One region of the Streptomyces sp. GMY02 genome, then DNA from elsewhere that is predicted to be linked to it. Evidence: riboswitches for the same ligand, from Rfam matches in the RefSeq annotation. Region 1 holds a riboswitch; each other region holds the start of a gene.
The links. A riboswitch is a leader RNA that binds a small molecule or an ion and turns the genes downstream of it on or off. The one in region 1 is predicted to bind thiamine pyrophosphate.
Positions count from the first base shown of each region.

Region 2: it holds a riboswitch for thiamine pyrophosphate, as region 1 does, so the genes downstream of both, thiO (glycine oxidase ThiO) here and KQY30_RS09005 (thiamine ABC transporter substrate binding subunit) in region 1, are expected to answer to the same signal.
Region 3: it holds a riboswitch for thiamine pyrophosphate, as region 1 does, so the genes downstream of both, thiC (phosphomethylpyrimidine synthase ThiC) here and KQY30_RS09005 (thiamine ABC transporter substrate binding subunit) in region 1, are expected to answer to the same signal.

Region 1 covers NZ_CP077658.1:2,181,590-2,186,925, reverse strand. Annotated here, with positions in the region: gene KQY30_RS09020 (phosphatidate cytidylyltransferase) at 1-895, shown strand, start outside; gene KQY30_RS36280 (GNAT family N-acetyltransferase) at 996-1,835, shown strand; gene rlmN (23S rRNA (adenine(2503)-C(2))-methyltransferase RlmN) at 2,015-3,121, shown strand; TPP riboswitch at 3,387-3,512, shown strand; gene KQY30_RS09005 (thiamine ABC transporter substrate binding subunit) at 3,596-4,732, shown strand; gene KQY30_RS09000 (iron ABC transporter permease) at 4,863-5,336, shown strand, end outside.
Region 2 covers NZ_CP077658.1:6,307,164-6,312,499, reverse strand. Annotated here, with positions in the region: gene metF (methylenetetrahydrofolate reductase [NAD(P)H]) at 1-51, opposite strand, end outside; gene thiE (thiamine phosphate synthase) at 128-775, opposite strand; gene KQY30_RS26925 (Rv2175c family DNA-binding protein) at 873-1,238, opposite strand; partial or broken gene KQY30_RS26920 (NAD(P)/FAD-dependent oxidoreductase) at 1,397-2,559, opposite strand; TPP riboswitch at 2,820-2,933, shown strand; gene thiO (glycine oxidase ThiO) at 2,931-4,157, shown strand; gene thiS (sulfur carrier protein ThiS) at 4,154-4,372, shown strand; gene KQY30_RS26905 (thiazole synthase) at 4,379-5,176, shown strand.
Region 3 covers NZ_CP077658.1:4,265,511-4,270,846, reverse strand. Annotated here, with positions in the region: gene KQY30_RS17890 (ECF transporter S component) at 1-7, shown strand, start outside; gene thiC (phosphomethylpyrimidine synthase ThiC) at 344-2,212, opposite strand; TPP riboswitch at 2,205-2,350, opposite strand; gene KQY30_RS17880 (YibE/F family protein) at 2,371-3,858, shown strand; gene KQY30_RS17875 (SsgA family sporulation/cell division regulator) at 4,003-4,437, opposite strand; gene KQY30_RS17870 (DUF5326 family protein) at 4,989-5,207, opposite strand.

The DNA.
Region 1 (5,336 bases):
GGCCGCCCGGCCGGGCCGCCCCCCGTTCCGTGACGAGACTCCACAGGAGCCCATGGGAGCACCTCAGCCACCACCCCAGAAGAAGCGGGCGGGCCGTGATCTGCGCGCGGCCATAGGCGTGGGTCTCGGCCTGGGGCTGCTCGTCGTGGTGTCGCTCTTCGTCGTCAAGGCCGTGTTCGTCGGCGTGGTCGCGGTCGCGGTGGTCGTGGGGCTGTGGGAGCTGACCTCGCGGCTGGACGAGAAGAAGGGCATCAAGGCGCCCCTGGTCCCGCTGGCCGTCGGCGGCGCCGCGATGGTCGTCGCCGGATATGTGCGCGGTGCCGAGGGCGCCTGGGTCGCGATGGCCCTGACGGCGCTCGCGGTGCTGGTCTGGCGGATGACCCAGCGGCCGGAGGGCTATCTGAAGGACGTCACCGCCGGGGTCTTCGCCGTGTTCTACGTACCGTTCCTGGCGACCTTCGTGGTCATGATGCTCAGGCCGGACGACGGGCCGTGGCGGGTGCTGATGTTCATGGTGCTGACGGTCGTCAGCGACACGGGCGCGTACGCGGTCGGCTGGCGTTTCGGTACGCACAAGCTCGCGCCGCGCATCAGCCCCGGCAAGACCAGGGAGGGACTGGCGGGAGCCGTCGTCTTCGCCATGGTGGCCGGCGCGCTCTGCATGCAGTTCCTGATCCACGACGGAATCTGGTGGCAGGGGCTGCTGCTCGGACTGGCGGTCGCGGCGAGTGCCACGCTAGGTGATCTCGGCGAGTCCATGATCAAGCGGGATCTCGGCATCAAGGACATGGGCACGCTGCTGCCGGGGCACGGCGGCATCATGGACCGGCTCGATTCCCTGCTGCCCACGGCGCCGGTGGTCTGGCTGCTGCTGCTGATCTTCGTAGGCTCCTGACGCTTCGCAGGTTCCTGCCGAACCGGGCCCGGCCAAGGGCCTGACCAGCGGCGATACCGTACGGGGGCCCGTTGTCCACAGGACAGCGGGCCCCTGCCGCATGTCTGCGACCGCATGGGCGCAGGACATTCAAGAGCGGGGCCGCACGCCGAGTCGGACCATCGCGGTAAGTGTCGAAAAGGCGTCATCGGGCATCGCCACGAAGCCGGCGCTGGAAGCGGGGATTCGGTCCTTTGCAGAACCCGCCGGTATTCCGGAAGGCGTGATTACCTGCATTGCGCACGGGATACACCTGGGTACGAGTCGCACGGGATACGCGGAGAGCGGCCCTGTTCGGGTCACGGTGACCGCAATGCCCACCGGCCGCAATGTACTCCGAACGAGTTGGGAACGCGCCCAAATGAGTGAACGAATTACCATCCGGCCCGCAGTGTCCAGTGATGTGGACGTAATCGCCTCGATGTGGGACGAGGCGTCCAGAGCGCTGGCGCAAAGGGGGATCGATCAATGGCAGTACCCCGCCAGCGTCGAGAAGATCTCACGCGACGTTGGGCGCGGTACGGCCTACATCGTTCACGATTTCGGCGTGAATATGGGCACGATCACGGTGGATGAATCTGCCGACTCGGAATTCTGGCCCCCTGAGGATATGCCCGCCGATGCCCTGTACGCCCATCGGGTCATCGTTCTCCCAGTTGCCCGGGGGAGATCTGTGGGCGCGTCAATGCTTGACTGGGCGTCGCGGAAAGCTCAGAGAGCGGGGAAGTCGTGGCTCCGGGTGGACACGTGGAGGACCAATGCGCAGCTCGGCCACTACTACCAGCGGCAGGGGTTCACACATGTCCGCACGGTGGAGCACCGCCGATCAGGCGCCCTCTATCAGCGACCGGCGGGGGTGATCAGTGGGACCGGCCCGGCGTGCGTGGGGCTTGAAGCGTGACGTACGACGCGAACGGGAACCCGCTCTCCGAGGGTGGCGGCTGGGGCGCATGACCGTGCACCCGGGCCGTCCGCCGGCCGTCGAACGACGGCCCGAGGTGACCGAGGACGACCAGAGACGACCGTCACCCGGCTCGCGGGGCAGGCCACGGGCGGGAATCTGCGAGACTGGGATCCACCATGCCTGTACCTGGAGAATTGACCTTTGTCGCGCCCCGCGGGGCCAAGAAGCCGCCGCGGCACCTCGCCGACCTCACCCCCGCCGAGCGCCGCGAGGCCGTCGCCGCGGTCGGCGAGAAGGCGTTCCGTGCCAACCAGCTTTCGCAGCACTACTTCGCGCGGTACGCACACGATCCGCAGCAGTGGACCGACATCCCGGCCGCCGCGCGCGAGAAGCTCGCCGCAGAGCTGATGCCCGAGCTGATGTCGGTGGTGCGGCACATCTCGTGCGACGACGACACCACCCGTAAGACGCTGTGGCGGCTGCACGACGGCACGCTGGTCGAGTCGGTGCTGATGCGCTATCCGGACCGCGTCACGATGTGCATCTCGTCGCAGGCCGGCTGCGGGATGAACTGCCCCTTCTGCGCCACCGGGCAGGCCGGTCTCGACCGCAATCTGTCCACCGCGGAGATCGTGCACCAGATCGTCGACGGGATGCGCGCGCTGCGTGACGGCGAGGTGCCCGGCGGCCCCTCCCGGCTGTCGAACATCGTCTTCATGGGCATGGGCGAGCCGCTCGCCAACTACAACCGGGTGGTCGGCGCGATACGCCGGCTGACCGACCCGGAGCCCGACGGACTGGGGCTGTCCCAGCGCGGGATCACGGTCTCGACGGTCGGTCTGGTGCCCGCGATGCTGCGCTTCGCCGACGAGGGGTTCAAGTGCCGCCTCGCGGTCTCCCTGCACGCGCCCGACGACGAGCTGCGCGACACCCTCGTCCCGGTCAACACCCGCTGGAAGGTACGGGAAGTGCTGGAAGCGGCCTGGGAGTACGCGGAGAAGTCCGGCCGCCGGGTCTCCATCGAGTACGCCCTCATCCGCGACGTCAACGACCAGGCGTGGCGCGGCGACCGGCTGGGCCGGCTGCTCAAGGGCAAGCGGGTGCACGTCAATCTGATCCCGCTCAACCCGACCCCGGGATCGAAGTGGACGGCGTCACGCCCCGAGGACGAGAAGGCGTTCGTCGAGGCGATCGCGGCCCATGGCGTGCCGGTGACGGTACGGGACACCAGGGGCCAGGAGATCGACGGGGCGTGCGGGCAGTTGGCCGCTTCGGAGCGCTAGGCCCTGTCCGGCGGATCTTCGCGGGCCCGGAACGCCGCAGTGACATCAGCCGCTGCCGCGGCGGGCGGCACCTCGCTGCGTTGTCGGAGTCGTCCAAGTACGGCCGGGCCATCCACAACGCCGATCCTCCGCCTTGCGATGCTCCCCCGTAGCCTGAACGGCACGGGAGGGACCCCCTCCACCAGCCGCCCCGGGCTGATCCACGAAGATCCGCCGGACGGGACCTGGACGGCCGCGGGGTAATGTTGGTCTGAACGCATTGCATATGTTCCGACAGGGGAGCGCCACAGCGCTGAGAGTGTGGCACATGTCCGTGAGAGCGGGCAGCGGCCGCAGACCCTCTGAACCTCGCCCAGGTCATTCTGGGTAGGAAGTTCGGTCACCACTCAAGCTGTTGCGCCCTGCCCGGAGTCCGGCCGGTCCTGACTCCGGGCAGGGCCGCGTCTTCTCCTGGACTTCCCAGGAGGAAAATCAGTGAGCACCACCACCAGCACAGCCGGTAACAGAAGTACGGCCGCCCGCAGAAGGACGGCCGTCGCCGCGCTTGCCACCGCGCTCGGGGTCTCGGTCCTCGCCGCCTGCGGCGGATCCGACGGCTCCGCGCCGTCCGGCGGCAGCGGCGGTACGGAGTCAAAGACCGTCACCCTCGTCAGCCATGACTCGTTCAACGCCTCGCCCGCCGTGCTCAAGGAGTTCACCCGGCGGACCGGCTACACGGTCAAGGTCCTGAAGAGCGGCGACGCGGGCGAGGCCCTCAACAAGGAGATCCTCACCAAGGGTTCGCCCCAGGGCGATGTCTTCTTCGGCGTCGACAACACCCTGCTCTCCCGCGCCCTCGACAACGGCCTGTTCACGCCGTACAAGGCCAAGGGCCTCGACCGCGTCGACACGGCCGCACAGCTCGACCGCGACCAGAACCGGGTCACACCCATCGATACCGGCGACATCTGCGTCAACTACGACAAGAAGTACTTCGCGGACAAGAAGCTTGCGCCGCCGCAGTCGTTCGACGATCTGGTCGAGCCGCAGTACAAGGACCTGCTCGTGACCGAGAACGCCGCGACCTCCTCGCCCGGCCTCGGATTCCTCCTCGGCACGGCCGCGCGGTACGGCGACAACGGCTGGCAGGACTACTGGAAGAAGCTCAAGGCCAACGGCGTCCAGGTCGTCGACAGTTGGGAACAGGCCTACAACGAGAACTTCTCGGGCTCGGCCGGCGGTAAGAAGGCCAAGGCCGACCGCCCGCTCGTCGTCTCGTACGCCTCCAGCCCGCCCGTAGAGGTCCTGTACGCCGAGCCGCAGCCGCAGCAGGCGCCCACCGGAGTCGCCACCGGCACCTGTTTCCGGCAGACCGAGTTCGCCGGGCTGCTCACGGGCGCGAAGAACGAGGCGGGCGGCAAGGCCCTGGTGGACTTCCTGATCAGCGACACCTTCCAGGCGGACATGCCGCTGAACATGTTCGTCAACCCGGTCGTCAAGAGCGTGAAGCTGCCCGAGCTGTTCACGAAGTTCGGCGCGACGGTCCCCGAGCCCGGGACCGTGGCATCCGACAAGATCGCCGCCAACCGTGAGCAGTGGATCCAGTCGTGGACCTCACTCGTGGTGAAGTAGCCGGCGAAGGGGCGAGCCGGGCCCGGCCGGCTCGCCCCACCCCGAAAGGAACTCGCCCCAGCCCTAAGGGAACTCCCCCGCCCCGAAGAGAAGGCGGGCCGGGCGCGCGCACGCCGTCCGGCTCGCCCTCATGGCCGTGCCCGTCGTGTTCTTCGCGGTCTTCTTCGCCTATCCCGTGACCGCGATCGTCGGCCGCGGTCTCAAGGCCGACGGCACCTGGCAGTTCGGCCGTGTCGGCGAGGTGCTGAGCCGTCCCGACATCCTCGGTGTCCTCTGGTTCACCACCTGGCAGGCAGTGGCCTCCACCGTGCTCACCCTGCTGATCGCCCTGCCCGGCGCGTATGTCTTCGCGCGCTTCGACTTCCCTGGCCGGCACGTGCTGCGCGCGGTGGTCACCATCCCCTTCGTCCTGCCGACCGTCGTCGTCGGTACGGCCTTCCTGGCGCTGCTCGGGCGCGGCGGACTGCTCGACGAGCTGTGGGGCATACGGCTCGACACCACCGTCTGGGCGATCCTGCTCGCGCATGTCTTCTTCAACTACGCGGTGGTCGTACGGACCGTGGGCGGCCTGTGGTCGCAGCTCGACCCGCGCCAGGAGGAGGCC
Region 2 (5,336 bases), 4.1 Mb from region 1:
ACGCACGGTCAGTGCGTGATCCGATCTGGTCGAAGCGGTGCCGGAGGCCATACGGGCAGGTTATCGAGGGTGCGGCGGTCACCCAACCGGGCGGGGGTCATTTGCCCGGATTGAGAACTGATTGTCGTCAGACCCGCTCCCGTACGCGCTTGGCCAGGGACGCCGTCGCCGCGGCCGGGTCGTCGGCCTCGGTGATGGCCCGTACGACCACGACACGGCGAGCACCCGCGTCCAGCACCTGGTCGAGATTGCCCGCGTCGATACCGCCGATCGCGAACCACGGCCGGTCCGTGCCCAGTGCCGCCGTGTGCCGTACGAGACCGAGTCCCGGCGCGTGGCGGCCCGGCTTGGTCGGGGTGGGCCAGCACGGTCCCGTACAGAAGTAGTCCACACCGGGCTCGACGGCGGCGGCGTCCGCCTCGGCCTCGGCATGCGTGGAGCGGCCGATCAGCGGGGCGTCGCCGAGGATCGCGCGGGCGGCGGGGACGGGCAGATCGCCCTGTCCGAGATGCAGCACGTCGGAGCCGATGGCATGCGCCACATCCGCGCGGTCGTTGACGGCGAGCAGTACGCCATGGCGGCGGCAGGCGTCTGCGAAGACCTGGAGGTGGTCCAGCTCCTCGGCCGCCTCCATGCCCTTGTCCCTGAGCTGCACGATGTCCACGCCGGACGCCAGCACGGCGTCGAGGAACTCCGGGAGGTCCCCCTGCCTCTTGCGGGCGTCCGTGCAGAGATACAGCCGGGCGTCGGAGAGCGACGCGCGGGCCTCGGGCATGGGAATTCCCCCCGTCGGGTCGGCGGTGTGCGGAGGCGCCGGGACCGTGGGACGGCCGCCGGGGCGCCGCCGCACACCGCGAGTGATGATGGGTCGATCAGACGGCGAGCGCCTGGGCCCGGCGCTTCACCTCCGTGCCGCGATTCTCCCCGAGCGCCTGGGCGGGCGTGCCCGGCAGGGTCGGGTCGGGGGTGAAGAGCCATTCGAGCATCTCTTCGTCGGTGAAGCCGTCGTCCCTCAGGAGCGTCAGGGTCCCGGCGAGGCCCTTGACGACCTTGTTGCCGTCGACGAAGGCGGCAGGCACCTGGAGCGTCTTGTTCTCGCCCCGGCGTACGGCGATGAGCTGGCCTTCCTTCACCAACTGCCGCACACGCGTCACCTCGACATCGAGCGCTTCCGCGATGTCGGGCAGGTGGAGCCAGGCGGGGACGAGAGCATCGATCTTTGCGTCAATCTCGGTCACACGACAAGCGTGCCATCCCGGACTGACAGACGCCACGAACCGGCTCCGGCCGGGGCAGCCCGCACGAACCGCCCCCCGCGCCGGGCCCACGGCACGAACCGCTCCGGCCCCGCCCGGGCCACGGCACGACGGCCCGCGCGGCCCCGGACGGCAGCGTCTCAGAGCGCCGCCTTCCGCAGTGGTACGGACGGGTCGGCGGCGAGCGCCGGGTCCAGCCGGGTGCCCGCCTCGATCAGCTTGCGCCCCTGCGCCAGATCGCGGGGCCTGCCCACCGCGAGCAGCGCCACCAGCACCCCGTCCCGCAGCCACACCACCGACCAGGCGGCCTCCGCGGGACCGCCGCGCCAGACCAGGGTGTCCGCCGCCGCGTGATGCCCCGCGTACTGGACGAACCGGCCGAACTGCTCCGACCAGAAGTACGGCACCGGATCGTAGATCTGCTCGCTCTCGCCGACGGCCTGGGCGGCGACCGTACGCGGCCCCTGGAGCGCGTTGTCCCAGTGGTGGACCAGCAGCCGCTCGCCGTAGCGGGCGGAGGGGAAGGAGGCGCAGTCGCCGACCGCGTACACACCGGGCAGCGAGGTCGCGAGCCGCTCGTCGGCGACGACCGCCCCGTCCGGGCCCAGCGCGATTCCGGAGCCCGACAGCCAGTCGGTCGTGGGCCGCGCGCCTATGCCCACCACCACGGCCTCGGCCGAGAGCCGCCTGCCGTCCGCGAGGACCACGGTGCCCGGCTCGACGGCGGCGACCCGGGCGCCCGTGAGCAGTTCGGCGCCGCTCTCCGCGTACCAGTCCGCCATGGGCGCCGCGACCTCGGCCGGCAGGGCGCCGGGCAGCGGCCGGTCCGCCGCCTCCACGACCGTCACGGCACACCCGGCCGCGCGGGCCGCCGTGGTGAACTCCGCGCCGATCCACCCCGCGCCGACGACCACGGTCCCGGCCCCCGGTCCAGAACGGGCCGCAGCGCCTCGGCGTCGTCCAGGGTGCGCAGCAGATGGACACCGGGCATGCCCGCGGTGCCCGGCAGGGCGACCGGCTCGGCGCCGGTGGCGATGACCAGCAGGTCGTACGGTACGGGCCCGGCCCCGGTGTCGACCTCCCGCGCGGCGGGGCGCAGTCCGGTCACCTCAACCCCGAGTCTCAGCTCGACGGCGAGCGCAGCGAAGTCGATGTCGTACGCCGGGCTGTCCGCCGTGCCCAGCAGCACCGCCTTGGAGAGCGGCGGCCGGTCGTACGGCGGGTGGCGCTCGGCGCCGATCAGGGTGACCGTCCCCTCGTACCCCTTCTCGCGCAGGGCCACGGCGGTCTGCACCCCCGCCATCCCCGCGCCGACGATGACGACGCCCGGCCGCGCCCGATCCGCCCGCTGTGCCGGGAGTTCCCGCTGCCTCTGCTGCTCGCTCACCCGATCACCATATGCAGCCGGTCAACCGCCGGGCGTACCCGGACGGAACCAGGCCCTGTCCGCCACATCCCGCCTGGTCCCCGTGCTGCGGGCGGACGACGCCATGTGGCAGACGGGACCCCGGGCCCTCGGCGCGGCCTTACCGCACGGCGGGCCGCGCGTTAGTCTGGCCGGTGACACTACCTCGCGGGAGTCCGGACGCACCGGACTGAGAGGGAGGCTGGAGCGGCCTCCGACCGTACGAACCTGATCCGGGTCATGCCGGCGAAGGGAGGGGCTGGACGCCCATGCAGTCACCCCATCCGTCATCCCATCCGCAGTCGCCTCATCGGGGAACGGGGAGCGGTTCCGACGTCCTGGTCGTCGGCGGCGGAATCATCGGCCTGGTCACGGCCTGGCGGGCCGCTCAGCGCGGGCTGAGCACCGCCGTCGCCGACCCCCGTCCGGGCGGCGGCGCCGCGCGGGTCGCGGCGGGCATGCTCGCCGCCGTCACCGAACTCCACCATGGCGAGCAGGTCCTGCTCCGGCTCAACATGGCCTCCGCGGAGCGCTATCCGGACTTCGTGGCCGAGCTGGAGGAGGCCGGCAGCCAGGAGACCGGCTACCGCGCCAGCGGCACGCTCGCCGTCGCCCTCGACACCGACGACCGCGCCGAGCTGCGCGAACTGCACGACCTCCAGCGCCGCTCGGGGCTGGCCTCCGAGTGGCTCACGGGGCGCGAGTGCCGGCGCCTCGAACCGATGCTCGCGCCGGGCGTGCGCGGCGGCCTGCGGGTGGACGGCGACCATCAGATCGATCCCCGCCGGCTGGCCGCGGCGCTGGTCACGGCGTGCGAGCGGGCCGGGGTGGTGTTCCACCGGGCGTCGGCCCAACGGCTCTCGGTCGTACGGGACCGGGCCGCCGGCGCGGTACTGGCCGACGGGCGCGTACTGGGCGCGGACCAGGTGGTGCTGGCCGCCGGCAGTCTGAGCGGGCGGCTGGAGGGCGTACCGCACGAGATCCGGCCGCCGGTACGGCCCGTCAAGGGCCAGGTGCTGCGGCTGACCGTGCCACGGGCGTACACGCCGTTCCTGACCAGGTCGGTACGGGCGGTGGTGCGCGGCAGCCATGTCTATCTGGTGCCGCGTGAGAACGGCGAGCTGGTGATCGGCGCCACCAGCGAGGAGCAGGGCTGGGACACGACGGTGACCGCGGGCGGGGTGTACGAATTGCTGCGCGACGCGCATGAGCTCGTCCCCGGCATCACCGAGCTGCCGCTCACCGAGACCCTCGCCGGGCTGCGCCCCGGCTCACCGGACAACGCGCCGCTGCTGGGGCCGACCGCGCTGCCGGGACTGCATCTCGCGACCGGCCACTACCGCAACGGGGTGCTGCTCACGCCGGTCACCGGCGATGTGCTGGCGGAGGCGCTGACCACCGGCGAACTCCCCGAACTGGCCCGGCCGTTCACCCCGCGCCGCTTCACCTCCGTACCGCAGGACCTCACCTCCGTACCACGGGAGCTGACCGTATGAGCATCTCCGTCCGTGTGTCCGTCTCCGTGAACGGCGAGGCGCACGACCTCGCCACGGGCACCACGCTCGACGTCCTGGTGGCCACGCTCACCTCCGCGCCCTCGGGTGTCGCGGCCGCCGTCAACGAGACGGTGGTACCACGGGGCCGCTGGGCCGGGACGGTGCTCGGCGAGGGCGACCGGGTGGAAGTCCTCACCGCGGTCCAGGGGGGCTGAGCGGGGATGGCGGACGACCGGTTCACCATCGGCTCCACCGTGCTGGGATCCCGGCTGATCATGGGGACGGGCGGGGCGCCGAGCCTCGGCGTGCTGGAACGGTGCCTGGTCGCCTCCGGCACCGAACTCACCACCGTGGCGATGCGGCGCCTCGATCCCACGGTCCAGGGGTCCGTCCTGTCCGTACTCGGCTCGCTCGGGATCCGCGCCCTGCCCAACACGGCGGGGTGTTTCACGGCGGGGGAGGCGGTGCTCACGGCGCGGCTGGCGCGTGAGGCGCTCGGTACGGACTGGATCAAGCTGGAGGTGGTCGCGGACGAGCGGACGCTGCTGCCGGATCCGGTCGAGCTGCTGGACGCGGCGGAGACGCTGGTCGACGACGGGTTCACGGTGCTGCCCTATACGAACGACGATCCCGTGCTCGCCAGAAAGCTGGAGGACGTGGGCTGCGCGGCGATCATGCCGCTGGGGTCGCCGATCGGTTCCGGGCTCGGGATCCGCAACCCGCACAACTTCGAGCTGATCGTGGAGCGGGCGGGGGTGCCGGTGATCCTGGACGCGGGGGCGGGTACGGCGTCGGACGCGGCGCTGGCGATGGAGCTGGGGTGCGCGGCGGTGATGCTGGCGTCGGCGGTGACGCGGGCGCGGGAGCCGGTGCTGATGGCGGAGGCGATGCGGCACGGGGTGGAGGCGGGGCGCCTGGCGTACCGCGCGGGCCGGATCCCCCGCCGCCACTTCGCCCACGCGTCGTCCCCGGCGGAGGGCATGCCGACGTGGGATCCGGAGCGGCCGGCGTTCTCGTAGCGAGTGCGCTTTGCGTGCGGGTCCGTCCGCCGCCGGTTCGTCCTCAATCGCCGGACGGGCTTATTTTGCGCCCCCGGCACGGGGTCGCCGGTTCCGTCCTCAAACGCCGGACGGGCTGGAAAGTTCCCCGGCGCCGGGTGTGCTCTTCGCACCGCCAGGC
Region 3 (5,336 bases), 2.1 Mb from region 1:
GGAGTGACCCCGGCCGGGGTCACTGTCCCGGCCGCCGCGCGGAACCTCGCCGACATCGCGGCGCCCCCGGACCCCGGTCCTTACCGACCCACTGTCTCTACCGACCACTGTCCTTAACGACCACTGTTCCGGAGGCCTCGGCCCGGCGGACCACCGGCCGGAGTGACTCCGGCCGGTGCCAAGCTCCGATGGCCCGCCGTTCCGCAAGCCTGCCCTTCAGGGCTCCGCGCAGTGCTCAAGGCCCGGCGCGGGGCCCTGTCCGGACAGGGCCCGGGCCGTGTCCGACTGATCCCGTCCGGCACGGCCCAGGCCCAGCGGGCCGCCGGTCCTCAATCCGCCGGGCTCACTCCGCCAGCGGCAGATAGACCCGATTGCCGGCCGCGGCGAATTCCTTGGACTTCTGTGCCATGCCCGCCTCGATCTCGGCGTCCCCGATCGCGGCGCCCGCCACGTCCGCGCTTCCCGTACCGTCGCCGTCGCCCTCCATCTCGCCGCCGTGCCGCCGCCGGATGTCCTGGGAGATCTTCATCGAGCAGAACTTCGGGCCGCACATGGAGCAGAAGTGCGCCGTCTTCGCCGGCTCGGCCGGCAGCGTCTCGTCGTGGAACTCCCGGGCGGTGTCCGGATCCAGGGCCAGATTGAACTGGTCCTCCCAGCGGAACTCGAACCGGGCGTCGGACAGCGCGTCGTCCCACGCCTGTGCCCCCGGGTGCCCCTTGGCGAGGTCCGCCGCATGCGCGGCGATCTTGTACGTGATGACACCGGTCTTGACGTCGTCCCGGTCCGGCAGCCCGAGGTGTTCCTTGGGGGTGACGTAGCAGAGCATCGCCGTACCCCACCACGCGATCATCGCGGCGCCGATACCGGAGGTGATGTGGTCGTACGCCGGAGCCACATCGGTCGTCAGCGGGCCGAGCGTATAGAACGGCGCCTCCTCGCAGATCTCCTGCTGGAGGTCGATGTTCTCCTTGATCTTGTGCATCGGGACATGGCCCGGGCCCTCGATCATGGTCTGTACGCCCAGCCGCTTGGCGGTCGAGTTCAGCTCCCCGAGCGTGCGCAGTTCGGCGAACTGGGCCTCGTCGTTGGCGTCCGCGATGGACCCCGGACGCAGGCCGTCGCCGAGGGAGTACGTCACGTCGTACGCCGCGAGGATCTCGCACAGCTCCTCGAAGTTCTCGTACAGGAACGACTCCTTGTGGTGCGCGAGGCACCACGCCGCCATGATCGAGCCGCCACGCGAGACGATGCCCGTCTTGCGGCGCGCCGTCAGCGGAACGTACCGCAGCAGCACCCCGGCATGGACGGTCATGTAGTCGACGCCCTGCTCGGCCTGCTCGATGACCGTGTCCTTGTAGATCTCCCAGGTCAGCTCCTCGGCCTTGCCGTCGACCTTTTCGAGCGCCTGGTAGAGCGGCACGGTGCCGATCGGCACGGGGGAGTTGCGCAGCACCCACTCGCGAGTGGTGTGGATATTGCGGCCGGTGGAGAGATCCATGACCGTGTCGGCGCCCCAGCGGGTCGCCCAGGTCATCTTCTCCACCTCCTCCTCGATCGAGGAAGTGACCGCGGAATTGCCGATGTTGGCGTTGACCTTCACCAGGAACCGCTTGCCGATGATCATCGGCTCGATCTCCGGGTGATTGACATTGGCCGGCAGTACGGCACGGCCCGCGGCGATCTCCTCGCGCACGACCTCCGGGGACACATTCTCCCGGATCGCGACGTACTCCATCTCCGACGTGATCTCCCCACGCCGGGCGTACGAGAGCTGCGTCACGGTCTGCCCGGCACGCGCCCGTCGCGGCTGGCGCGGCCTGCCGGGGAAGACCGCGTCGAGGTTGCGCAGCCCGCCACGCGGCGCCGTGTGCTTGAGCCCGTCGTCCTCGGGGCGGACCGGCCGGCCCGCGTACTCCTCCGTGTCACCCCGCCCGACGATCCAGTTCTCCCGCAGCGGCGCGAGACCGCGGCGTACATCGGTCTCGACTGCCGGATCGGTGTACGGACCCGATGTGTCGTACAGCGTGACGTCCTGGCCGTTGGTGAGGTGCACCTGGCGGACCGGTACCTGGAGGTCCGGGCGCGAGCCCTGGACATATCCCTTGTGCCAGCCGATAGTCCTCTGAGTCCGGCTCGAACCCTGAGCCTCGCTCGGATTTCCAGACTCGTTTCCAGAATCGGAGGCAGGCGTGTGTGCGTCCTGAACGGTCATGAGACCTACTCCCTACGCCGGCATTACCCGGTAACAGGTTCAGCGGTCGGCGCAGCTCAGGGGTCCAGGGGACATGCCCCGGAACGCCACAGTCAGCGCCCTCTCAGCCCGGTGCTCCGAGCTCCCGCGTGTGCAAAAGGTGCCCCCACGCTAGCGTCATGTCCGGCGTGCTGAACAGAGGGCCTCAGGCTTCTTGCGATGATCGGTCGGTGACCTCAACCCAGCAGACCCACGAATCGCACGGGCACACGCACAGTCATGGCCCCGCCGCGCCGGTCTCCCTGCACCTTCGCAAGGTCATCGCGGCGGTTCTGATCCCGTTTGCGGCCGCCGTGGCGGTCGGTCTGGTGGTGCTCTGGCCCGGCGGCGCTCCGGCGCATGAGCGTACGGGAGTGGGCTTCGACCGGCAGACCGAGCAGGGCCGGGTGGTGCAGATCGAGCAGGTCGACTGCAAGTCCGTGAACGCCGCCCAGATCCCGTCCACCGGTGACACCTCCAAGCCCCAGGGACGCGAGGCGGAACGGGAGCAGACCGGTGACTGCAAGAAGGCCACGATCGAGGTCACCACGGGCAAGGAGAAGGGCCGGACCTTCATCGAGATCGTCCAGCCGGACGCGCCACGGCAGTTTCACGTGAAACAGGGCGTTGTGGTGGCATACGCACCCGACGCCCCGCGTGATCTCCAGTACTCCGTGACGGATGTCAACCGGAAGGTCCCCATGGCTCTGCTGGCCGGGATCTTCGCGCTCGCGGTGGTCGTGGTGGGGCGGCTGCGCGGGGTCATGGCGCTGGTCGCGCTGGCTGTCTCGTTCGCCGTGCTGACGCTGTTCATCCTGCCCGCGATACTTCAGGGCTCGAATCCGCTGGTCGTGGCGGTGGTCGGGGCCAGCGCGATCATGCTGATCGCGCTCTATATGTGCCATGGACTGACGGCCCGAACCTCGGTCGCGGTTCTTGGCACACTGGTCTCCCTGCTGCTGATCGGGCTGCTGGGATCGGTCTTCATCGGCTGGGCGAGCCTGACCGGCAACACCGATGACAACACCGGTCTGATCCACGGTCTCTATCCCGGGATCGATATGAGCGGTCTGCTGCTCGCGGGGGTCATCATCGGTTCGCTGGGTGTCCTCGACGATGTGACGGTCACCCAGACCTCGGCGGTCTGGGAGCTGCACCAGGCGGACCCGTCGATGGGTCCCCGTGCCCTCTACCGGGCGGGTATCCGGATCGGCCGGGACCATATCGCCTCGGTGGTCAATACGCTGGTCCTGGCCTACGCGGGCGCCGCCCTGCCACTGCTGCTGCTCTTCTCGATCGCGCAGTCGGGTGTGGGTACGGTCGCCAACAGTGAGCTGGTGGCGGAGGAGATCGTACGGACCCTGGTGGGTTCGATCGGTCTGGTCGCCTCGGTGCCGGTGACCACGGCGCTGGCGGCTCTGGTGGTCTCCGCCGACCGGGCGGGACACGGGGCGCCTCCCGTGCCTCCCGTACCACCGGCCCAGGCTCCCGGGACCGCGGATCCCTGGCCCACGGGCCCGGCAGGTCCCGCAGGTCCGGCAGGCCCGCAGACAGGGCCTGCGCTGCCGGTACAGAGCACACCGGCGCGCGGGCTGGGCGGCGGCAGGGGCCGACGCCGCAAGAAGTAGGTCCGCACGAAGTGGATACGTTCAGCACCGACCGAGGCCTTCAGCGCCGACCGTGGCCTTCAGGACCGACCGGGGCTTCGGCACCGACCGGGCCGCGAAACGGCCGCCGGGAAGGATCACCCGTACGGCCCCGTCCAGCCGGGCTCAGCCGGCGTTCTCCCCGGCCAGGATGCGGCCGAGTGCCTGCTCCAGATTGACCTCGAAGTCACCGAGCGTGCGCTCCTGGCCCAGCGGCACCAGCCGGTCCGTACGGTCGAGGAAGGCCACCAGCGGCGCGGCACTGACCCGGAAGAGCGCATGATCGTCCCCGACCTGGAGCCGGATATGCACGTCCGAGAGGTCCTCGGGCTCCGTCGGCGCGATGTGCACATCACCGTCACCGCTCGGCGTGTTGATGCCGTCGAGCAGTAGCTCACGGCCAAAAGTCCAGGTCACAGGGGCATCGCCGGGCAAATGGAATGTCATGCGCACCGCGTAGGGATCCCGCACCTCGTAATGGAGTTCCACCGGGATCCGGAATGCCAGTTCCTCGGAGACGAGGAAGCTCATCAGGACCTCGGCCTGCACCGACTCGCGCATCGCTGTACTCCGGAGTAGATGAAACAGTGGCTGGGAATGATCCCCATTGACCCTCTTGACGCAATCGTCCTGTAAGCGCTAGCGGATCACAAGGAGTAATTTTTCAGATACGGAAAGAGAAGGCGAGCGGGCTGACCAGCGATGCGATCCCGTTGCGTAATCGTTCCACCTCCGGAAGCGGTCGCTCCCGTTGACGGTGAGACACAGAAAAACCCACGGCCCGCGCTCTACCTCGCGGGGCCGTGGATCGCGAAACCGTGGATCGGAAAGCAGACAATCGCCGCGCTTCAAGCCGACGATCTTGCCGCGACGATTCTGCACAGCGTGTTGACGACTCCGCACGTCGCGTTGTGGGGCCGTGGCCACGGACTCACCCCCGGGATGCCGACGGGCGAGGGCCCGCCCGCGGGGGCCGCCCCCGCGTGCCCGCCGCACCCCTGAGGGGGACTGGGGGACGGAGAGATATGTCACTCTAAGGGCAGGTCCGCGACCGAGATGGTTTCTGGTTCACCTTTCCCTCGCGCGGGCTAACGGGCACGCGGCCCGCTGACCTACCAGTCGCCCCGCGAGGACGACGAGGACATGAACTTCCGTACGACATAGATGAGTCCGCCGACGAGTGCCACAAAGATCAGCACCTTGAAGAGCAGTCCGATCACAAACGCGACCACGCTCATGATCAGCCCGCCGAAGACCACGATGGCGATGACGGGCACCGCGATCCACTTCACCCACCAGGGCAGCCCCGTGAGTATCTCCCGAACCGCCATCGTCCTTACCTCGCTTCACCGAGTGGCACACATATCCCCTTGCACCATCGATGCTAGAGGCGCCGCGGCGCCCATGGAGGCCGCGCGGCCCCCGCTCTTCCCTGATCCGACCCTGAGCCACCCCTGAGA